3 regions of the Pseudomonas sp. AC355 genome follow, and region 3 is predicted to be linked to each of the others. Evidence: predicted binding sites of a transcription regulator. Region 3 holds the regulator's gene; each other region holds the start of a gene.

Region 1 (6,977 bases), 1.0 Mb from region 3:
CGCCCGCGCCGCCGATCTGGAACGCCACCGCGTAGCCCCTGGCGGGCTGACCGTGTTCGCGCTGGAGGCGGGTGATCGCCTGGAGGTGATCGACCTGGAGGGCGACCAGCCTGCCGAACTGCTGGCCTTCACCGAGGATGGCCGCGAAGCGCTGGCGGCACTGGGCCTGCAAGCCAGCGCTGGTGCCGATGCCATCGCCCACCTGCTGCACGATGGCAGCCGCGAGTCGATTCACGTCAGCAACGGGCTCACTCGTCGTGGTGTGGACTGTCGCCGCCTGCCGGCCGCAGCCCGGCTGTGGCCCGCCGCCACACCCGCAGGCTTCAGCCGCGAATTGCTGGCCAACGCTGCGCTGTGCGTGATCGTCGCCGCCCCTGGTGGGCGTAGCGCAGTGGACAGCCAGCAGCGCGCCAGTGAACTGCGTGTGCTGCTGCACCGCGCCAATCCGCGCAGGCTTTGGGTGCCGCCACTTCCCGCGCCGCTGGGCGAAGTGATCGACGAATTCACCATCCACCCCGGCAGCGCGCGCGACTACCTCGTCGCAGCCGGGCAGTTCGTCCAGGTGATCGACGTGGCCGGGCGCCAGTGTTCAGATTTCGTCGCCTTCGACCGCGCCGGCCTGGATACCGGACGCGAGATCGACCTCGACCCCACCGTCACCCGTACCCTGAACGGCAACGCCTACCCGGGGCCGGGCCTGTTCAGCCGCTTCTACGATCGCAACATGCAGCCGATGCTCGAGGTGGTGCGCGATACCGTCGGCCGCCACGATACCTTTGCCCTGGCCTGTGCGGCGCGCTACTACGAGGCGCACGGCTACTTCGGCCACGCCAACTGCAGCGACAACATCAGCCGCGCCATGGCCGCTCACGGCGTACATCCGCGTGCTGGCTGGCCGGCGATCAATTTCTTCTACAACACCGCCATCGACGCGCACCAGCACCTGACGCTGGACGAACCCTGGTCGCGCCCTGGCGATTACGTCCTGCTCAAGGCGCTGACCGATCTGGTCTGCGCCAGCAGTTCCTGCCCGGACGACATCGACCCCGCCAATGGCTGGCAGCCCACCGATATCCACATCCGCGTGTATTCCGAGAAGGAGCGTTTCAGTCTTGCCATGGCCACTCGAAAAACAGCAGATGCCGATCCGGTGCTGACCCGCGAAAGCGGCTTTCACGCCGGCACCTCGGCCCTCACCCGGCAGTTCGTCGACTACCGGGGCTTCTGGACACCGACCCGCTTCGACGGCTACGGCGCCACCGATGAATACCACGGCTGCCGCGAACGCGTGGCGGTGATGGATCTTTCCGCGCTGCGCAAATTCGAGGTGCTCGGCCCCGACGCCGAAGCACTGCTCGACCACTGCCTGACCCGCGACGTGCGCAAGCTGGCGGTCGGCCAGGTGGTGTATTCGGCGATGTGCTTCGAGCACGGCGGCATGCTCGACGACGGCACCCTGCTACGCCTCGGCGCCGATGCGTTTCGCTGGATCGGTGGCGAGGACTACGCCGGCATCTGGCTGCGTGAACAGGCCGCAAAACTGGGCATGAAGGTGTGGATAAAGAGCGCCTCCGAGCAGATCCACAACGTCGCCGTGCAGGGCCCGCTGAGCCGTCAACTGCTCGCGCAGATGATCTGGACGCCAGGCACCCAGCCAACGCTGGAGGAGCTGGGCTGGTTCCGCTTTCTGGTCGGTCGTCTGGATGACTACAACGGCCCACCCGTGATGGTGTCGCGCACCGGCTATACCGGCGAGCTGGGCTACGAAGTCTGGTGCCATCCGCACGATGCGCTACAGGTGTGGCAACGCCTGTGGCAGCTCGGCGAACCCCTGGGCCTGGTACCGCTCGGCCTCGAAGCGCTGGACATGCTGCGTATCGAAGCGGGGCTGATTTTCGCCGGCTACGAATTCGACGATCAGACCGATCCGTTCGAGGCCGGCATTGGCTTCTGTGTGCCACTCAAGAGCAAGGCGGCGAACTTTATCGGCCGCGATGCCCTATCAAGGCGCAGCGCAGCCCCCCGCCACAAGCTGGTCGGCCTGCAGCTGGAAGGCAATGAAACCGCTGCCCACGGCGACTGCGTATATAGCGGCCGGGCCCGGATCGGCGTGATTACCAGTGCCACGCGCTCACCGCTACTGGGCCGCAACATCGCCTTGTGTCGCCTGGATGTCGGCTACTGCGAGCCCGGCACAGCCGTCGAGGTAGGCAAGCTCGACGGCCTGCAGAAGCGCATCCGCGCGCAGGTCAGCGCCAGCACCGTCGCCTACGACCCGGACAAGAGCAAGGTGCGGGCATGACCGAACCGGTTGTGGAAAGAGAATTGCTTGGTGATGGCCATTCGATCTCACGGAGGTGGCCCATGTGGTTCAGCAATGCGTCCCGAAACCTGGCCGATGAACTCAGCCAGTGGCTTAACCGCCTGTTCGACGGCCAGCCCAGCACGGCCGCCGCACAGCCTCATCTGCAGCGCGATGCCCGGCTGCTCAGCAGCCTGCAGCGGCTGCAGCGCGACTGGGACGAATTGCAGCGCATCCGCCAGCAGGCCGAATGCCAGGCACCACCGCCCTGCAGTGCAGAAGAGTACGCCGCACTCAAGGAGGACCTCGCCGAGGCCCGGGCGCAGATCGACGCACTCCTCCACGAACGTGACGACAGCCAGCGGCGCCTGCACGAGCTGGAAGCCGAGCGCGCCCATTGGGACGAAGAACGCCAGGTCTGGGAGCTGACCAAACGTACCCTCACCGAAGGCAGCTGGGCGATGAACGTGGTGGCTGGCGACCCCGACCATCCGCAGAACCTGATTCGTTGGTCCGAGCAGTTCCGCGAGCTGATCGGCTACAGCGCCCAGGAATTTCCCGATGGCTGGGACAGCTATTTCAAGGTGGTCAACGCCGATGACCTGAAACAGGTCATGCAGGCCTTCAATGCCTCGATGGTCGACACCGGTGGTGATGGCTTCTACGCCGTCGAATACCGCATGCGCCACAAGAGCCGTGGCGAGGTGTGGTACCGCGAACGCGGCCGCTGCCTGCGCGATGCCCAGGGCCACCTGCTGTATGTCACCGGCGCCGTGCGCGAGATCAGCGACGAGAAGACCGCCGCCACGCTGCACCAGCGCGAACAGGCCAACATCCAGGCCACCTACACGCAGATTGCTCAGGTCGCCGGGGGGATTCGCAGCATTGCCGAGCAGACCAACCTGCTAGCGCTCAACGCCGCCATCGAAGCGGCACGGGCTGGCGATCAGGGGCGCGGCTTCGCCGTGGTCGCCGATGAAGTGCGCAATCTGGCGCGACGAACGCAGGACTCGGTGCAGCAGATCCAGGGCATGTTGCAGAAGGAACGCTCGGGCGAACCATCTTCAGGCGAGGGCTACTGATCGTGAGCAAAAAAAGGGCACTGCAACCCCTTCTACGCCGCAGACAGCAAGGGCTGGAGCCCTTTAGGACTGGCACACTCATTGCTTTCCCAATAAGAACATTTGTTTATCCGCAATAAAATACTTTCGACTCGACCTGCCTGCGCACCACTTATTCCAATAAACCGCTTTCGAGGATTCAGTGATGGAAGAACAGAAGACACCGCCTACGCTCGAAGAGCTGCAGGCCCTGATTGAAATGACCAACACGCTGAACATGGAAATGTTCTATTGGTGGTGTACCGCACTGATGATCTGCATCCACGCAGGTTTTCTGTCTTACGAGATCGGCGCTTCGCGCCTGAAGAACGCCCTGGCGGCGGGCGTTAAGAACATCCTCGCCTTCGGCTTCATCGTGCCCAGCGTGTTCCTGCTCGGCTGGGCCGTTTATAACGCCTTCCCCGATGGCCTGGTGCCGCGTATGGACGCCCTGATGGCCGGCATGCCGTGGAGTCAAGCCATGGGCCCGAACATCCAGGACAACGCCACCGGCATTTTCTGGGGCGCCTTCGCGCTGTTCGCCGCCACCACCGGCTCGATCCTCTCGGGAGCGATCATCGAGCGTGCGCGGATGAGCGCATTCATCATCATGACCATCGTGCTCGGCGGCTTTCTCTGGCTGCTCGCCGCCGCGTGGGGCTGGCACCCGGAAGGCTGGCTGACCGTACTGTGGGGCTACCATGACGTCGGCGCGGCAGGTGTGGTGCACATGGTCGCGGGCTTCTTCGCCCTTGGCGTGCTGATCAACCTCGGGGCACGCATCGGCCGCTTCAACCCTGACGGCAGCGCCAATGCCATCGTCGGCCACAGCATGCCGATGTGCGTGGTCGGCCTGATGCTGATCATCGTCGGCTTCTTCGGCTTCCTCGGCGGCTGCATCATCTACAACTCCGGCGCTCAGTGGACCAACATCTATGGCCAACCGACCAACCTCTCGGCCTTTTCCTACAACACCCTGATGGGCTTCGCTGGCGGCCTGATCGGCGCTTACCTGACCACCCGCGAGCCCTACTGGATGATGTCCGGTGGTCTGGTCGGCATCATCTCGGTCGCACCTGGCCTGGATCTCTACCACCCCGGGCTGGCCTACCTGATCGGCATGGGCGTGGCGGCTACGGCGCCTCTGGTTAACAACCTGCTGCTCAAGTTCAAGCTGGACGACGCCGTCGGCGCCTTCGCGGTGCATGGCTTCGGTGGTCTGGCCGGGCTGGTGATCAGCGGTATTTTCCTGGCTGGCTATCCGAACATGAACGGCATGGCCGACATCAGCTTCCTCGGCCAGGTTGGCGGGGCGCTGGTGATGGCCGCGCTGGGCTTCATCCCTGGCTATGGCATCTCCTACGCACTCAAGAAGGCCGGCATGCTGCGCGTACCGGCGCATGCCGAAGAGCGCGGCCTGGATCTGACCGAAGTACCGGCCCAGGCCTACCCGGAGTGGAACAGCATGTACGGGCCCAGCAGCACCGTTGGCGGCAGTGCCGAACCTTCCACCCTCGGATCCGCTACAGCCAAATGACCCTCGGCCGGCCGCGATGGCGGCCGGCTCATCTCAAGGAGTATCGCCATGAGCATCACCACCTTTGAAGGTGCCAGCGCCGTATTCACCTACGCCGACAAGCCCGCCATCCTGATCTTCATCAGCTTCCTGGTGGCTGCTGTCAGCCTCTACGCCCTGATCGCGACCATCATTCATGAGAAGCACAGCTACGCGCTGCCTGACGAAGAACTCGACAAACTGAAGTAACCCTTCGACCGGCGGCAACCCCGCCGGTCATCCCCCCGCTCGCTCCCGTGTCCTCTCGAAACCACCGCCCGCGAGTTATCCACAGACAGCCGCTCACCCGCGCATCATCGCCCCGCAACGCTCCCTCGATGAAGGCAGCTGCCTAGGAACCTGTTCACGATCTTGCGAGCTAGAGACATGCAAGGCCTGGGCGACCCCACAAAAACAAGCGAGTCGGGTGGACGACGCTTCACCCGTCCACCATCTCACGAGGCCTATGGTGGACAAAAGAGCTCTGTCCAGCCGCTGCTATGGCAGCAAGGTGGCGATAGCCGCCGTTCATTGTGGGGCGCCAATTGGTGGGCTGAAGCCCACCCTACGGTTAGATGCGCGGCTGTAGGGTGGGCTTTAGCCCACCAAATCGAAGGTCTGCTTTCGGCTGCTTTTGCCCTTTAGCAGGCAATACCGGTGAAGTCTGGCCTGACGCCAAGGAACAGGTTTCAGCCCGCCGGGCTGAACAGCTTCAGGCCGGCCACCCCACAGACGATCAGCACCAGACAAACGAGCCGCGCCAGCGTGGCTGGTTCGTTGAGGTAAGCGATGCCGTAGATCGCCGTGCCGACCGCGCCGATGCCAACCCACACGGCATAGGCAGTGCCCATTGGCAGGTAGCGGGCCGAGAGCGCCAGCAGGTACATGCTCAGGGCGATGAAGAAGATGCAGTAAAGGCTAGGCCAAAGCCGCGTGAAGCCCTGCGTACGAGGAATGGCGGAGGCGTACATCACTTCGCAGATGCCGGCGGCGAGCAGTGTCATCCAGGCCCAGGATGCAGTCATTTGAATTCCTTCATGTGCACAAAAGCCGGCCTTTCCTCTCGGAAAGGCCGGCTGATGGGTGTGATCAGTAACCCTGCCCGGGCACCCAGTTGGTGCCCGCCAGCGGCACCCGCGCCATGGCGGCGGCCTCTACGGTCAGCGCCACCAGATCCTCGGGGTCGAGGTTGTGCAGGTGCGACTTACCGCAGGCGCGAGCCATGGTCTGGGCTTCCAGCACCAGCACACGCAAGTAGTTTGCCAAGTGGCGACCACCTTCGACCGGGTCGAGGCGTTTGGACAACTCCGGATCCTGGGTGGTGATACCGGCCGGGTCGCGGCCGTTCTGCCAGTCATCGTAGAAACCGGCGGCTGAACCGATTTTCTTCAACTCCTCGTCCAGGCGCGGGTGGTTGTCACCCAGGGCGATCAGCGCGGCCGTACCGATGGCCACGGCATCGGCGCCCAGCGCCATGGCCTTGGCCACGTCGGCACCGTTGCGGATGCCACCGGAGACGATCAGCTGAACCTTGCGGTGCATGCCCATTTCCTGCAGCGCCTGCACGGCTTGCGGAATGGCCGGCAGAATCGGGATACCAACGTGCTCGATGAACACTTCCTGAGTCGCTGCGGTGCCCCCCTGCATGCCGTCGAGGACGATCACGTCAGCACCGGCCTTTACCGCCAGCTTGACGTCGTAGTAAGGGCGGCTGGCGCCGATCTTCACGTAGATGGGTTTTTCCCAGTCGGTGATTTCGCGCAGTTCGGCGATCTTGATCGCCAGGTCGTCCGGCCCGGTTCAGTCCGGGTGGCGACAGGCACTGCGCTGATCCACGCCAATTGGCAGGGTACGCATGCCGGCGACGCGCTCGGTAACTTTCATGCCGAGCAACATGCCACCGCCGCCTGGCTTGGCGCCCTGGCCGAGGACGATCTCGATGGCGTCGGCCTTGCGCAGGTCGTCGGGGTTCATGCCGTAGCGTGACGGCAGGTACTGATAGACCAGATGCTGGGACTGA
Region 2 (6,977 bases), 4.4 Mb from region 3:
CGGAGTACGCGTGGCCTGAATGGTGTCCTGACGAGAGAACCCCGGCGTGTTGATATTGGTGATGTTGTGGCCGGTGACCGCCAGCGAGGTCTTGTTCGCCGACAGGCCCGACAGGCCAATGCTCAGTAAGTCAGCCATGCTTCATCATCCCTTGTTCGAGGGCGCGCCGTTGGCGGCGATCATCTGGTAGGTCGACAGTTTGCGAGCGATCTGCGACACCTTCTTGGCGTACTGCGGATCGGTGGCATAGCCGGCTTTCTGCAGCTCACGGGCGAACTGCTCGGGGTTGGCGGTCGAACTCAGGGCCTTTTCATAACGGCCGTTGTTCTGTAGGAAGCTCACGTAGTCTTCGAAGCTGTGGGCATAGGATTCGTAGGCGCGAAACGATGCGGCTTCCTTCACCGGCTTGCCGTTCTGGTATTCGGTGGTCATCACCCGCGCGGAATCGCCGTCCCAGCTGTTGTGGGTCTTGATACCGAACAGGTTGTGGCTGCTGCTGCCATCGCCTTGCTTGATGATCGATTTACCCCAGCCGGTTTCCAATGCTGCCTGGGCGACCAGATAGCGAGGGTCGACGCCCAGCTTGGCCGCAGCCTTCTCGGCCATCGGCAGCATGGTTTCCATGAATTCCTTGGACGACTTGAACGTCGTGCGACTGGCAATTGCCTCACTGCCATTGATGTCCAGACGACGTTCAGCAGGCGCTGCGTAGGCTTTGGCGGGTAGCCAGTCACCCTTGGCCAGCGGCTTGCCGACCGCATCGCCTGCTGGGGTGCCAGCAGCGGTAGCAGCCGTGACCGCCTCAGCGCCCGGTACGATACCGGCCTGGATCCGCTGTGCCAGTTTGCCCGGCAGTGACAGGCGGCGCTGGTTGAGCAGCGCCATGTCGTTGCGCTCACCGTCAGCCGAGCCCTGAGCCTTTTCGACCTGAATCGGCGCAGCGGCCTCTTCAGTGCGAGCCAGCGGTTTGCTCGGCGCAGCGGGCACCGGTGCGTCGACCTGGGCGAACGGATTGGGCCGATCGCTGACGTTGCGCATCTTCGACATCTGCCGCGCCATCACGTCGGCCAGGCCGATACCGTTCTTGTTGCCGGCCATGGTCACGGACAGCTGCTGGTCGTACATGTCCTGGTAGGTCTTGGCCTCGTTGCTGTTCATGAAGTTGCCTTCACCGAACACTTCGTTGGCCGAGCGCATGGTCTTGAGCATTTCATTGAGGAACAGCGACTCGAACTCCTTCGCGACCTTGCGAATGTTCTCCTCATTGTCGCCGCCAACCTTGAATTGGTTGAGGCGATTGAGATCGGTATAGGCGCCGCTATCGAGGGTGGTGGTGCCGGCGGCCGCGAGTCGAGTATCCATGTCCCGTTCCTTTTAAATCACGATCAGGTCGGCCTGCAGAGCGCCAGCTTGCTTAAGCGCCTCCAGGATGGCCATCAGATCGGAAGGTGCAGCGCCCACCTGGTTCACCGCACGCACGATCTCGTCGAGAGTGGTGCCCGGGCCGAACTTGAACATCGGTTTCATTTCTTCGTCGGCACCGACACGCGAACGCGGCACTACCGCGGTCTCGCCGCCGGACAGCGCACCCGGCTGGCTGACGATCGGGTCTTCGGTGATGGTTACCGTCAGGCTGCCGTGGGTGACGGCAGCAGGCTGCACGCGCACGTTCTGGCCGATCACGATGGTGCCGGTACGCGAGTTGATGATCACCTTGGCCACCGCCTGGCCGACGTCCACCTCAAGGTTCTCGAGGATCGACAGATAATCGACGCGCTGGCTCGGATCGAGCGGCGCGCTGACGCGAATCGAGCCACCGTCGAGCGCCTGAGCCACACCTGGGCCGAGAAGCTCGTTGATGTGATCGACGATGTTCTTGGCCGTGGTGAAGTCCGGGCGATTGAGGTTCAGGGTCAGCGTATTGCCCTGATCGAAACCACTCGGCACCGGACGTTCAACCGTGGCGCCACCCGGAATACGGCCGGCTGACGGCACGTTGACGGTGATGCGCGAGCCATCCGCGCCACTGGCATCGAAACCGCCCACTACCAGGTTGCCCTGGGCGATTGCGTAGGTGTTGCCGTCGATGCCCTTGAGCGGCGTCATCAGCAGGCTGCCGCCGCGCAGGCTCTTGGCATTACCGATGGAGGAAATGGTGATGTCGATGGTCTGCCCGGGCTTGGCGAACGGCGGCAGGTCGGCATGGATCGACACCGCGGCGACGTTCTTCAATTGCACGTTGCCGCCTTCCGGCACCTTGATACCGAACTGCGCCATCATGTTGTTGAAGGTCTGCACGGTGAATGGCGTCTGGGTAGTCTGGTCGCCGCTGCCATTGAGGCCCACGACCAAGCCGTAACCGATCAACTGGTTACTACGCACGCCCTGGATACTGGCCAGATCCTTGAGCCGCTCGGCTTGAGCGGTCGAGGCCAGCAGCAGCGCTGCAACGGTGATGATCCATTTGCGCATGATCATGAACCTCAGAACGGCCACAGTGGGCTGACGAAAAAGCGATCCAGCCAACCTGGCTGACTGGCATCGGCGAACGCGCCAGTACCGGAATAGGTGATGCGTGCATCGGCAATACGGGTCGAAGCCACGGTGTTGTCACGGGCGACGTCGTCGGAGCGAACCAGCCCGGCGATGCGCACCAGCTCGTCACCGGTATTAAGAGTCATCCACTTCTCACCGCGCACCACCAGCAAACCATTGGGCAGCACTTCGGCGACGGTCACAGTGATCGAGCCGGTCAGGCTGTTGCTCTGCCCGGCCTGGCCGGAGCCGCTGGTGTCACGCTGGGCGCCGTACTGAGCGCTGAGCCCCAGGTTCTCGGCCTTCAACGGGTTGAGGCTGGAGCTGGGGTTGTCGATCGATACGCCACCGCCGAACAACGACGTCAGACCGATGTTGGCGTTACTGTCCTTGGACATCTGCGAGCTAGCGTTCTTACTGGCCTGCATACGCTCGCTGAGGCTGATGGTGATGACATCGCCCACGCGGAAGGCCTTGCGGTCGCCGTACAGGTTGTTCTCGAACCCCGACTGGAAGATCGAGCCATTGTTCTGCGCGGCCGGCAGCGGTGTACGCGGCAGCACAGGTGCGTAGTACGGATCGTTGGGCTTGGCGGCAGGCGCCACGCAGCCACTCAGCACTACGCTGCCGAGAATCGAGAACACACACACCAAGCGGTTCATAACCACTACCTCACAGCGTTCAGGCGTATCAGGGGTGAGCTGCTGCCCTACCCCACGTTTCTTAAAGGTTCTGCGTAATGAAGGACAGCATCTGGTCAGCGGTGGAGATGACCTTGGAGTTCATCTCGTAGGCGCGCTGGGTGGTGATCATGTTGACCATCTCCTCGACCACGCTGACGTTGGAGTTCTCCAGGGTGTTCTGCAGGGTCGTGCCCAAGCCATTGAGGCCGGGCGTTCCCACCAGAGGTGCACCACTGGAGGCGGTCTCCAGGAACAGGTTGTTACCGATCGCCTCCAGCCCCGCCGGGTTGATGAAGTCGGTGATCTGGATGTTGCCGACGATCTGCGGCTGTGGGTTGCCGGTGGTCGTCACCGAAGCGGTACCGTCCTCACCCACGGTGAAGGTACGCACTTCCGGTGGCAGCACGATGGCTGGCTCCAGCGCGAAACCCTGGGACGTCACGACCTGGCCATCCGAGTTCAGGTGGAAGCTGCCGTCACGGGTGTAGGACACCGTGCCGTCGGGCATCAGCACCTGGAAGAAGCCGCGGCCGTTGATCGCCATGTCCATCGGCTGCTCGGTGGTCTGCAGGCTGCCAGCGGTAAAAATCTTCTGGGTGCCGTTGATGCGCACACCGGTACCGAGCTGCAGGCCGGACGGCAGTTGGCTGTCCTGGCTGGACTGGCCGCCGGGCTGGCGACGGATCTGATAGAGCAAATCCTCGAACTCGGCGCGATCGCGCTTGAAACCCGTCGTTGAAACGTTGGCCAGGTTGTTGGAAATGGTCGTCAGGTTCATGTCCTGAGCCGACAGGCCGGTCTTGGCGACCCAAAGTGCCGGAAGCATAGCGATTCTCCTCGGGCGCCGGATTCATGGCGCCGCGCGTGTGGTTATCAGGTCATCTGCAAGACACGCGCCATGGCGGTGTCGTTGTCTTCTGCGGTACGCATCATTTTCACCGACAGTTCGAACTGCCGGGACAGCGCCAGAATCGAGGTCATCTCCTCGACCGCATTGACGTTGCTGGACTCAAGGAAGCCTGAGGTAATCTGCACGGTGGCGTCCATTTCCGGCGGCTGCGGGCCGTTGAAACGAATCATGCCGTCGCTGCCCTTCTGCATCTGTTTGAGATCAGGGTTCACCAGCCGCAAGCGATCGACCTCGGCCAGCACGTTGGGCGCCTCGCCAAGGGCACGAATGCTGATGGTGCCATCCTGGCCGATCTCGATCTTCTGCTCAGGCGGCACGGCGATCGGCCCAGCATTGCCCATTACCGGCATACCATTGCCGGTACGCAGCATGCCCTGGGCATCAACGTTCAGGCTTGCGGTACGCACGTAGGCTTCGGTGCCATCAGGTGCCTGCACAGCCAACCAGCCCTTGCCACCAATCGCGACATCCAGGTCACGGCCGGTTTCCTGCAGGGAGCCCGGAGTGAAATCGGTACCTGGCCGCTCGCTCATGGCGAATACGCGCGACGGCTGGGTCTCGCCAAAAATCGGCATCGCCCGCGCTTGCTCGAAATCACGGCGAAAACCGCTCGTGGAGATGTTCGCCAGATTGTTGGCGTGGGCACGCTGGGCCAACGTATTGTTGTGGGCACCAGTCATGGAGACGTACAGCATCTTGTCCATGTTTCCTCCGAGGTGGGGCAACTCGCCCGCGACTCTGACAAGAGCTGAAAAGCAATTGGCGTGCCACAATCTTTAAATCAGGATAAGCACCTGTTTTTATTGGAATTATAGAAACAACACAGGCTCCCGAAGGAGCCTGTAATTTGTCGTTTGGCGAGTTGTTGCCGCTAGCGGCAACAACTCCCTGACGCATGCATCAACGCAGGTTGATGATCGTCTGCGTGATGGCGCTCTCGGTCTCGATGGTTTTGGCGTTGGCCTGGTAGTTACGCTGGGCAACGATCAGGTTGACCAGTTGCTCTGACAACTCGACGTTGGAGTCTTCCAGCGCACCGGACTGCAAAGTACCCAGCGTGCCACTCTTCGGCGTACCGATGACCGGCTCGCCAGATGCCGACGACTGAACCCAGGCCGTTTTGCCGACCGGTGTAAGCCCCTGCATATTGGCGAAGTTAGCCAATACTAGCTGGCCCTGAACCTTGGTTTGGCCATTGGTATAGCGAGCAAAGAGCACACCGGTCTCATCAATTTCAAGGCCCGACAACTCACCTGTGCTGTAGCCGTCCTGCACGACCTTGGCAACCGAGAACGTGCTGTTGTACTGCGAAGAACCGCGGAAATCGAACTTCACCGCCGCACTGGCCTCGGAGCCGTTGGCGGCCCAGGTGGTGCCTTCGGCATTGGTGGGTGCCGCCGGAATCCAGCCGTTCATGCTGATGGTGCCGTCGGGGTTCAGCGACAACCCTGTGCTCAGGCCAGTCGCATCGATAGTCTGCAGTTTACCGGCAGCGTCGAAGCTCACGGCAGCCGAAAGCGGCTGAGTGTTGGTCGGATCCAGCGGGTTCCGGCCGTCGACCAGAATCTTCATGTCCCAGCTATTGGCACCGGTCTTCACAAAGTACTGGGTGAAGGAGTGAGCATTGCCCTGAGCATCATAAATATTCACCGACGTCGATCGGTTGTAACTGGTCGGATCCGCCGGGTTGAAAGAGGCGTTGGCCGCAGTGGAGCCCGCAGTAGCGCCCGCTGCATTCGCGGCCGCAAGCTCTGCTGGTGTGGCTGCCGCAGTCGCAGCCGCGATCTCAGCAGGAGTCGGGTTGGGGTTACCCGGCAACAGTGAACCATTGAAGGCCGTTTGGTAGGCGCCGTCATAGGCACTCTGCCGCAGCACTGGAACGGTTTCAGTCGAGTTCAGGTTGAACGGCTGAGTAATCGTACCCGTCGCCCGCGGCGCCTGGCTGGACGTCTCCACACGGAGGTTGCCGATGATGCCGTTCTGCAGATTACCGTTGGCGTCTACCCCATAACCCTGCAGGTTATGCCCGAAGTTGTTGACGATGAAGCCTTCGCGGTCGGTACCGAAGTAACCGGCACGGGTATAGCTGATATCACCGTTGTTACTGGTACGGAAGAAACCGCTGCCATTGATGGCCAGATCCAGCGAGTTCTGCGTGTAGTTGATGTTGCCTTGGCTGAACAGCTGCGATACATCGCTGAGCAGCACCCCACTACCGATCGGGTTGGAGCCGCTGCTGAGCATCGACGAGGCATACAGGTCGGCGAACTCGGCACGCGACTGCTTGAAGCCAGCGGTACCGGCGTTAGCAATGTTGTTACCCGTCACGTTGAGGTCACTGGTCGCAGCGCGCAGGCCACTAAGACCGATATTGAACGACATGAAAAATCTCCTTGCCGAAAGCCCGGCAGTTACAGCCTGTTAATTACTGACCAATGACCTGCACCTGCGACAGCGGCACATTGCCAATACCCGCAAGATTGAGCATCAATTCGTTGCCACCCAGGGTGACGCTGTCGACGTTGGCCGGCAGCAAGGTGTAGAGCCCCTTGGTTTCATTGCCATAGGTCGCCTGTGCTTCGAACCTGTAAGTGCCCGGCTTCATCACATTGCCGCTGGAGTCCTTGCCGTCCCAGATGAAGCTCACGTTGCCAGCCTGCTGCTCACCCAGATTGATCCGGTTGACCACCGCACCGGCACTGTCATAAACGTTGACGTACACGTTGCTACTGCTGGTTGGCAGCACCGCACTGGCCTTGAAGCTTTCACTGGTATCGACCACCGCCTTGTCCACCGGCACGATCACCTTGCGACCGACCAGCGAAGAAGCCTGCAAAGCCTGGGAGGAC
Region 3 (6,977 bases):
TGAGGTCGCGGTGGCGGATCTGAACATTCTTCAGCAGCGGTTTGAGGGCGTGCCCCAGGCGGTTGGCGAGGTACACCGAGCGATGGTGGCCGCCCGTGCAGCCGATCGCAACGGTAACGTAAGAGCGGTTGCTGGCAGCGAAGCGCGGCAGCCACTTGTGCAGATAGGTGAAGATGTCCTGGTACATGTCCTGGACGTCCTCCTGGGCTGCCAGGTATTCCTCGACCGGCTGCTCGAGGCCGGTGAAGTCACGCAGTTCGGGTTTCCAGTAGGGATTGGGCAGGCAGCGCACGTCAAACACTAGATCTGCATCCACCGGCATCCCCCGTTTGAAACCGAAGGATTCGATCAGGTAGGCGGTACCCGGTTCCGGCTGGTTGAGCAGGCGCAGCTTGAGGGTGTCGCGCAGTTGGTAGAGATTCAGGTGAGTGGTGTCGATCTTCAGATCGGCACGGTCGATGATCGGGCTCAGTAGTTTGGTCTCGTCGACCATGGCTTCGGCCAGCGAGCGCTGGTCGTTGGTCAGCGGGTGACGTCTGCGCGTCTCCGAAAAGCGCTTGAGCAGGGTTTCTTCGCTGGCGTCCAGATACAGGACATCGCAACGGATGTTGCGGCCGCGCACTTCATCAAGCAGTTCGGAAAAGCGCTTGAGCTGGCTAGGCAGGTTGCGTGCGTCTATCGATACCGCCACTTGTGGGTGCAACAGCTCGGTATGCAACAACGCCCGTTCGGCCAGCTCCGGAAGCAGGCCGGCAGGCAGGTTGTCGATGCAATAGAAACCGTTGTCCTCGAGCACGTCGAGAGCGGTGCTCTTGCCCGAGCCGGAACGGCCGCTGACGATGATCAGGCGCATGGGCTAATCCTGTAGGGCTATTGGCCGTTCTGCACGTTCACTACGGTCTGGTACAGCGATTCACTGTCTTGAGCCTGGCGCAGCCGCTCGCGAACGTCCTCGCGGTCGAACATGCTGGCGATCTGGCGCAGCAGTTCCAGGTGCTCATCGGTCGCTGCTTCGGGAACCAGCAGCACGAACAGCAAATCGACGGGCGCACCATCGATGGCGTCGAAGTCGACCGCAGCGTTGAGTTTCAGCAGTGCACTGATCGGTGAGCTGCAGCCGGGTAGGCGGCAGTGGGGAATGGCGATGCCATTGCCAAAACCGGTCGAACCGAGTTTTTCCCGGGCGATCAGGCTTTCATAGATGGTCTGGCCGTCGAGATCGGGCAGGTCGCTCGCGATCACGGCAGCTATCTGTTCGAGTACACGCTTTTTACTGCCGCCCGGCACGTTCACGAGGGAACGGCCGGGGGTCAGGATATTTTCAAGTCGGATCATAGGATAAGGACGAGGTCAGCGGGCCATTGCGCCCTGCTGGCGGTCGAGCTGTTTTTCCTTGTGCTTGATGAGTTGGCGGTCAAGTTTGTCGGTCAGTAGATCAATGGCAGCGTACATGTCTTCATGCTCGGCATTTGCCACCACTTCGCCTCCGGCGATATGCAAGGTAGCTTCGACTTTCTGCTTGAGCTTCTCGACCTCCAGGATGACCTGCACATTGGTGATCTTGTCGAAGTGCCGCTCGAGACGTCCGAGCTTTTCCTCGATGTAGCTGCGTAGTGCGTCTGTCACATCCAGCTGGTGCCCACTGATGTTGACTTGCATACCGCTTCTCCTTGTTGCCGTGTGTGAGTGGCAGGCGATAAAACCTGCCGCAGGAACACTGGGGCTTCTCTTACAAGGGCACCTTACATCAGTCGCTTGCGTTCGCTCGAAGGCGCTATACCGAGCGATTCACGGTACTTGGCGACTGTGCGGCGCGCCACTTGAATGCCCTGTGCTTCCAGTAAACCAGCGATCTTGCTATCGCTCAATGGCTTTTTCGCATTTTCCGCGGCGACCAGTTTTTTGATGATCGCGCGGATCGCGGTGGACGAACATTCGCCGCCTTCGGAGGTGCTGACGTGGCTGGAGAAGAAGTATTTCAGCTCGTAAATGCCACGCGGTGTATGCATGTACTTCTGGGTGGTGACGCGGGAAATGGTCGACTCATGCATGCCTACCGCTTCCGCGATGTCATGCAGTACCAGCGGCTTCATGGCTTCGTCGCCGTAGTCGAGGAAGCCGCGCTGATGCTCGACGATCTGCGTCGCGACCTTCATCAGGGTCTCGTTGCGACTCTGCAGGCTTTTGATGAACCAGCGTGCTTCCTGCAACTGATTGCGCATGAAGGTGTTGTCGGCGCTGGAGTCGGCGCGTTTCACGAAGCCTGCGTACTGCGCGTTGACGCGTAGGCGCGGCATGGCTTCCTGGTTGAGCTCCACCAGCCAGCGATCGTTGTGCTTGCGCACGATCACGTCAGGTACCACGTACTCGGGCTCGCTCGATTCGATCTGTGAGCCAGGACGCGGGTTGAGGCTTTGAATCAGCTCGATGACCGGGCGTAGCTCGTCTTCCTTGAGCTTCATGCGGCGCATCAACTGGCTGTAGTCGCGGCTGCCGAGCAGGTCTAGGTAGTCGCTGGTGAGGCGCTGAGCTTCGCTCAGCCAGGGTGTATTGGTCGGTAGCTGACGCAATTGCAGAAGCAGGCACTCGCGCAGGTCGCGGGCGGCGATGCCGGAAGGCTCGAACTGCTGGATGCGGTGTAGCACGGCTTCGACTTCATCGAGCTCGACATCGAGTTCGGGGTCGAAGGCGTCGGTAATTTCTTCGAGAGTTTCTTCGAGGTAGCCCTGAGCGTTGATGCAGTCGATCAGGGTAACGGCGATCAGGCGATCCTTGTCGGACATCGGCGCCAGGTTGAGTTGCCAAAGCATATGGCTCTGCAGGCTCTCGCCAGCGGAGGTGCGAGTGGTGAAGTCCCACTCGTCGTCGTCATTGCTTGGCAGGCTGCTGGCGCTGGTCTGGTAGACGTCTTCCCAGGCTGTGTCGACGGGTAGTTCGCTGGGGATGCGTTCACCCCAGTCGCCTTCTTCCAGATTGTCGACGGTCTGGGTGTTTTCCTGGAAGGTCGGCTCCTGAAATTTCTCTTCCTGAGCAGTCGCAGTGGTGGCACTTTCCGCGCCGTCGGCCATGGGATCCGAATTGTCGAAGTCGTCGCCCTCTTCCTGACGCTCGAGCATCGGGTTCGACTCCAGTGCCTCCTGGATCTCCTGTTGCAGATCGAGAGTCGACAGTTGGAGCAGGCGAATGGCTTGTTGCAGCTGCGGTGTCATCGTCAGCTGCTGGCCCATTTTCAGGACTAGCGATGGTTTCATTGCAGACCTTATCTGGCGTCTGTGCGCGATCCACGACAGGGCGCCAAAGCGCCACTAGGAAGCAAATTATATGCCTGAACACGAGTGGTTTGCCTAGAGCCCGTTACCATTTCATTACGACCATGTCGTGGGGTAACAGGCTCTGGATGCCCATCGGTGGGAAAACCGTTACAGGCGGAATTCGTGGCCCAGGTAGACTTCCTTTACCATCTGGTTGGCCAGGATCGCAGCGGAGTCGCCCTCGGCGATCAGTTGGCCGTCGCTGACGATATAGGCGGTCTCGCAGATATCCAGGGTTTCGCGCACATTGTGATCGGTGATCAGCACCCCAATGCCTTTGGCTTTGAGGTGGTGAATGATTTGCTTGATGTCACCGACCGAAATCGGGTCGACGCCGGCGAAGGGCTCGTCGAGAAGGATGAATTTCGGTGATGTTGCAAGGGCGCGGGCGATTTCTACACGGCGGCGCTCACCACCCGACAGGCTCATGCCCAGGTTGTCGCGAATGTGGGTGATGTGGAATTCCTGCAGTAGGCCCTCCAGTTCCTGCAGCCGCTGCGCGCGGCTCAGATCCTTGCGCGTTTCCAGGATCGCCATGATGTTATCGGACACACTGAGCTTGCGGAAGATCGACGCTTCCTGAGGCAGGTAGCCTATACCGGCGCGGGCGCGGCCGTGCATGGGCTGGTGGCTGACGTCGAGATCGTCGATCAGTACGCGGCCCTGATCGGCCTGAACCAGGCCGACGATCATGTAGAAGCAGGTGGTCTTGCCGGCGCCGTTGGGGCCGAGCAAGCCGACGATCTGCCCGCTGTCGATGCTCAGGCTTACGTCGCGAACGACCTGGCGACCTTTATAGCTTTTGGCCAGGTGCTGGGCTTTCAGAGTTGCCATCGTTATTGGCCCTGCTCAGCGGCGGGTTTTTTCTGCGGCTGGATCACCATGTCGATACGCGGGCGCGGCGTCGACACATTGGTGCCCGTGGCGCGGCCTGCATTGACGATCTGTCGCTGGGTGTCATAGACGATTTTCTCGCCTTCGAAGGTGTTGCCTTCCTGAACCACCTTGGCCTGGTCGATCAGTACGATGCGCTCATTGGCAGCAAAGTACTGGATGGTCAGGCCGTAAGCCTTGACGATCTGCTTGTCGGCCGAGGGCTTCTGCTCGTAATAGGCGGGTTTGCCCACCGAGGTGAACACATCGACCTCACCCTTTGCGTTCTGGGTGATGGTGACGGTGTCGCCAGTGATTTTCAGGGTGCCCTGAGTGATGACGACGTCGCCGCGATACACTGCAACGCCTTGTTTGTCGTCCAGCTCAGCACTGTCGGCCTGCACGCGGATCGGTTGATCACGGTCGCTCGGCAGAGCCCAGGCGCTTGCGCTTCCGAGCGTGGCGCCGAGGCTGAGAAGTAGGGGGAGGGTTTTAACGAACCTCATGCTGGCCTCTTACGTTGGACTGCAGGAGCATCCTGCCGTCATTCAAGTACGCTTTCATTCCTTGTGCCGTGGTCACCCCGTTGGCCGCGTCGATTCTAACGGCTTGCTGGGTCTGCGCATATTCCTTCTGTGGGAATACGGTCAGGCGGCTGGTGGTAAGTATAGTGGCGCGGCCCTTTTCGTCTGTGCGTTCCACCCGCACCTGGTCGATCAATTCGACCTCGTCGCCATCGGGGCCTACCTCGCCGCGTGCGCTGCGTACTTTCCAGGGAAGCTCGGTGCCCCGGAACAGGTTCATGCGCGGTTCGGTCAGTAGGGTGACGTCGGTACTCTGCACATGCTCGAGCAGATCACTGGTCATGTCGCTCTGTACCTTGCCGTCGGGCAGGTACTGCACGCTGCGGGCGTTCACGGCGTAGAAGTCGATCGGGTTGTCCGGGCCGCTCTGCTGTGGCGCGCTGGAGAAACTGTCCGGGTTGATGTTCCAGTACCCGGCTGCCACCAGCAGCAGGGCGCCGAAGGTCAGCAGGACGGGTGTGATGAATTTGCGCAACATCAGTAAACCCCTAAAGGTAGGCCGCTTGGGCGGCTTCGAGAGTACCCTGGCCACGCATGATCAGTTCGCAGAATTCGCGTGCCGCACCTTCGCCGCCGCGCGCTTGTGTGACGCCGTGGGCATGCTCGCGCACAAATTCGTTGCCGCTGGCTACCGCCATACCCAGGCCGACACGGCGGATTACCGGCAGATCCGGCAAGTCGTCACCCAGGTAGGCCACCTGCTCGTAACTGAGGCCCAGCTCGGCGAGCAGCTCGTCGAGCACGTCGAGTTTGTCTTCACGGCCCTGGTACAAATGCTGGATACCCAGGTTCTGTGCGCGGCGCTCGACTACGGGAGTCTTGCGGCCGCTGATGATGGCCGTTCGTACGCCAGAGTTGATCAGCATCTTGATGCCCTGGCCATCCAGGGTATTGAAGGTCTTGAACTCGCTGCCATCAACGAGAAAATACAGCTTGCCGTCGGTGAGTACGCCGTCGACATCGAAAATCGCCAGTTTGATGGCGTGAGTGCGCTGCAGCAGGTCGTTCATCACATCACTCCCGCGCGCAGCAGATCGCCAAGGTTGAAGGCGCCTACAGGACGACCACTGGTATCGATCACTACCAGCGCGCTGATCTTGTTGTCTTCCATTATTTTCAGGGCCTCGGCGGCAAGCATATCAGCACGAGCGGTTTTGCCGTTGGGCGTCATGACGTCGTCGATGCACGCATCACGCACATCAATACCTTTATCCAGGGCGCGGCGCAGGTCACCGTCGGTGAAGACCCCGGCCAGGCGGCCGTCGTCTTCCAGTACGGCGGTCATGCCCAGGCCCTTCTGGGTCATCTCAAGCAGAGCTTCGCGCAGGCTGGTGCCACGATTGACCTTGGGCAGGCTGTCGCCAGCGTGCATGACGTTCTCGACTTTGAGCAGCAGGCGACGACCCAGGGCACCACCGGGATGGGAGAAGGCGAAGTCTTCGGCAGTGAAACCGCGGGCCTCCAGCAGCGCGATGGCCAGGGCGTCGCCCAGTACCAGGGAGGCGGTGGTGGAAGAGGTCGGCGCCAGGTTGAGTGGGCACGCTTCCTTGGCTACGCGGGTGTCGAGGTTGACTTCGGCAGCCTTCGAGAGCGGCGACTCGGGGTTGCCGGTCATGCTGATCAGGGTGATGCCGAGGCGCTTGATCAGCGGCAGCAAGGTCACGATTTCGGCCGTGGAGCCTGAGTTGGACAGGGCCAGGACGACGTCGTCACGGGTGATCATACCCATGTCGCCATGGCTGGCTTCAGCAGGGTGCACGAAGAAAGCGGTGGTGCCGGTGCTGGCCAGGGTCGCGGCAATCTTGTTGCCGATATGTCCGGATTTTCCCATCCCGACCACCACCACACGGCCCTTGCTGGCGAGAATCAGCTCGCACGCCTTGACGAAGTCAGCGTCAATACGGGGCAGCAGCTCTTGTACCGCCTCGATCTCTAGGCGGATGGTGCGCTGTGCGGAATCAATCAGGTCGCGGGTCTGGTTCATGCTCTGCTTGGGCTGCTGTACGAAAAAGACAGGGATTATAGCGGGAAAGACTCCGCGACTCATCATCCATGGCGTGGCTGCGAAATGGCAAAGCTGTCACAAGCCTGAACGTCGTGGGTTCTCAGCTTTGGTGGGCTATTGGGCAAATGCTATAGTCCGCAACCATTTTGGGGCCCGTGTGGCTGATCATCGTGTCCTTATTCCGATGCGGGGCGTCAGATTAGG

What was found. The regulator sigma-54, encoded in region 3, starts transcription at its own class of promoters, with help from an activator protein. The targets are predictions, from matches to a motif close to ANTGGCATNNANNTTGCTNT.
Region 1: a site for sigma-54 is predicted at 3,453-3,472, ahead of ACZ0AI_RS17150 (ammonium transporter). Genes of this name have one in related genera too.
Region 2: a site for sigma-54 is predicted at 4,881-4,900, ahead of ACZ0AI_RS01255 (flagellar basal body rod protein FlgF). Genes of this name have one in related genera too.

What each region holds. Positions count from the first base shown of each region.
Region 1 covers NZ_OZ409843.1:3,634,417-3,641,393, forward strand. Annotated here, with positions in the region: gene ACZ0AI_RS17140 (DUF1989 domain-containing protein) at 1-2,302, shown strand, start outside; partial or broken gene ACZ0AI_RS17145 (methyl-accepting chemotaxis protein) at 2,764-3,307, shown strand; gene ACZ0AI_RS17150 (ammonium transporter) at 3,569-4,939, shown strand; gene ACZ0AI_RS17155 (hypothetical protein) at 4,988-5,167, shown strand; gene ACZ0AI_RS17160 (DMT family transporter) at 5,647-5,982, opposite strand; partial or broken gene ACZ0AI_RS17165 (FMN-binding glutamate synthase family protein) at 6,047-6,977, opposite strand, start outside.
Region 2 covers NZ_OZ409843.1:238,104-245,080, reverse strand. Annotated here, with positions in the region: gene flgK (flagellar hook-associated protein FlgK) at 1-138, opposite strand, end outside; gene flgJ (flagellar assembly peptidoglycan hydrolase FlgJ) at 145-1,362, opposite strand; gene ACZ0AI_RS01270 (flagellar basal body P-ring protein FlgI) at 1,375-2,478, opposite strand; gene flgH (flagellar basal body L-ring protein FlgH) at 2,484-3,197, opposite strand; gene flgG (flagellar basal-body rod protein FlgG) at 3,259-4,044, opposite strand; gene ACZ0AI_RS01255 (flagellar basal body rod protein FlgF) at 4,092-4,832, opposite strand; gene ACZ0AI_RS01250 (flagellar hook protein FlgE) at 5,029-6,510, opposite strand; gene flgD (flagellar hook assembly protein FlgD) at 6,554-6,977, opposite strand, start outside.
Region 3 covers NZ_OZ409843.1:4,679,617-4,686,593, forward strand. Annotated here, with positions in the region: gene rapZ (RNase adapter RapZ) at 1-853, opposite strand, end outside; gene ptsN (PTS IIA-like nitrogen regulatory protein PtsN) at 871-1,335, opposite strand; gene hpf (ribosome hibernation-promoting factor, HPF/YfiA family) at 1,351-1,659, opposite strand; gene ACZ0AI_RS21760 (RNA polymerase factor sigma-54) at 1,743-3,251, opposite strand; gene lptB (LPS export ABC transporter ATP-binding protein) at 3,420-4,145, opposite strand; gene lptA (lipopolysaccharide transport periplasmic protein LptA) at 4,148-4,690, opposite strand; gene lptC (LPS export ABC transporter periplasmic protein LptC) at 4,677-5,246, opposite strand; gene ACZ0AI_RS21780 (KdsC family phosphatase) at 5,257-5,778, opposite strand; gene ACZ0AI_RS21785 (KpsF/GutQ family sugar-phosphate isomerase) at 5,778-6,752, opposite strand.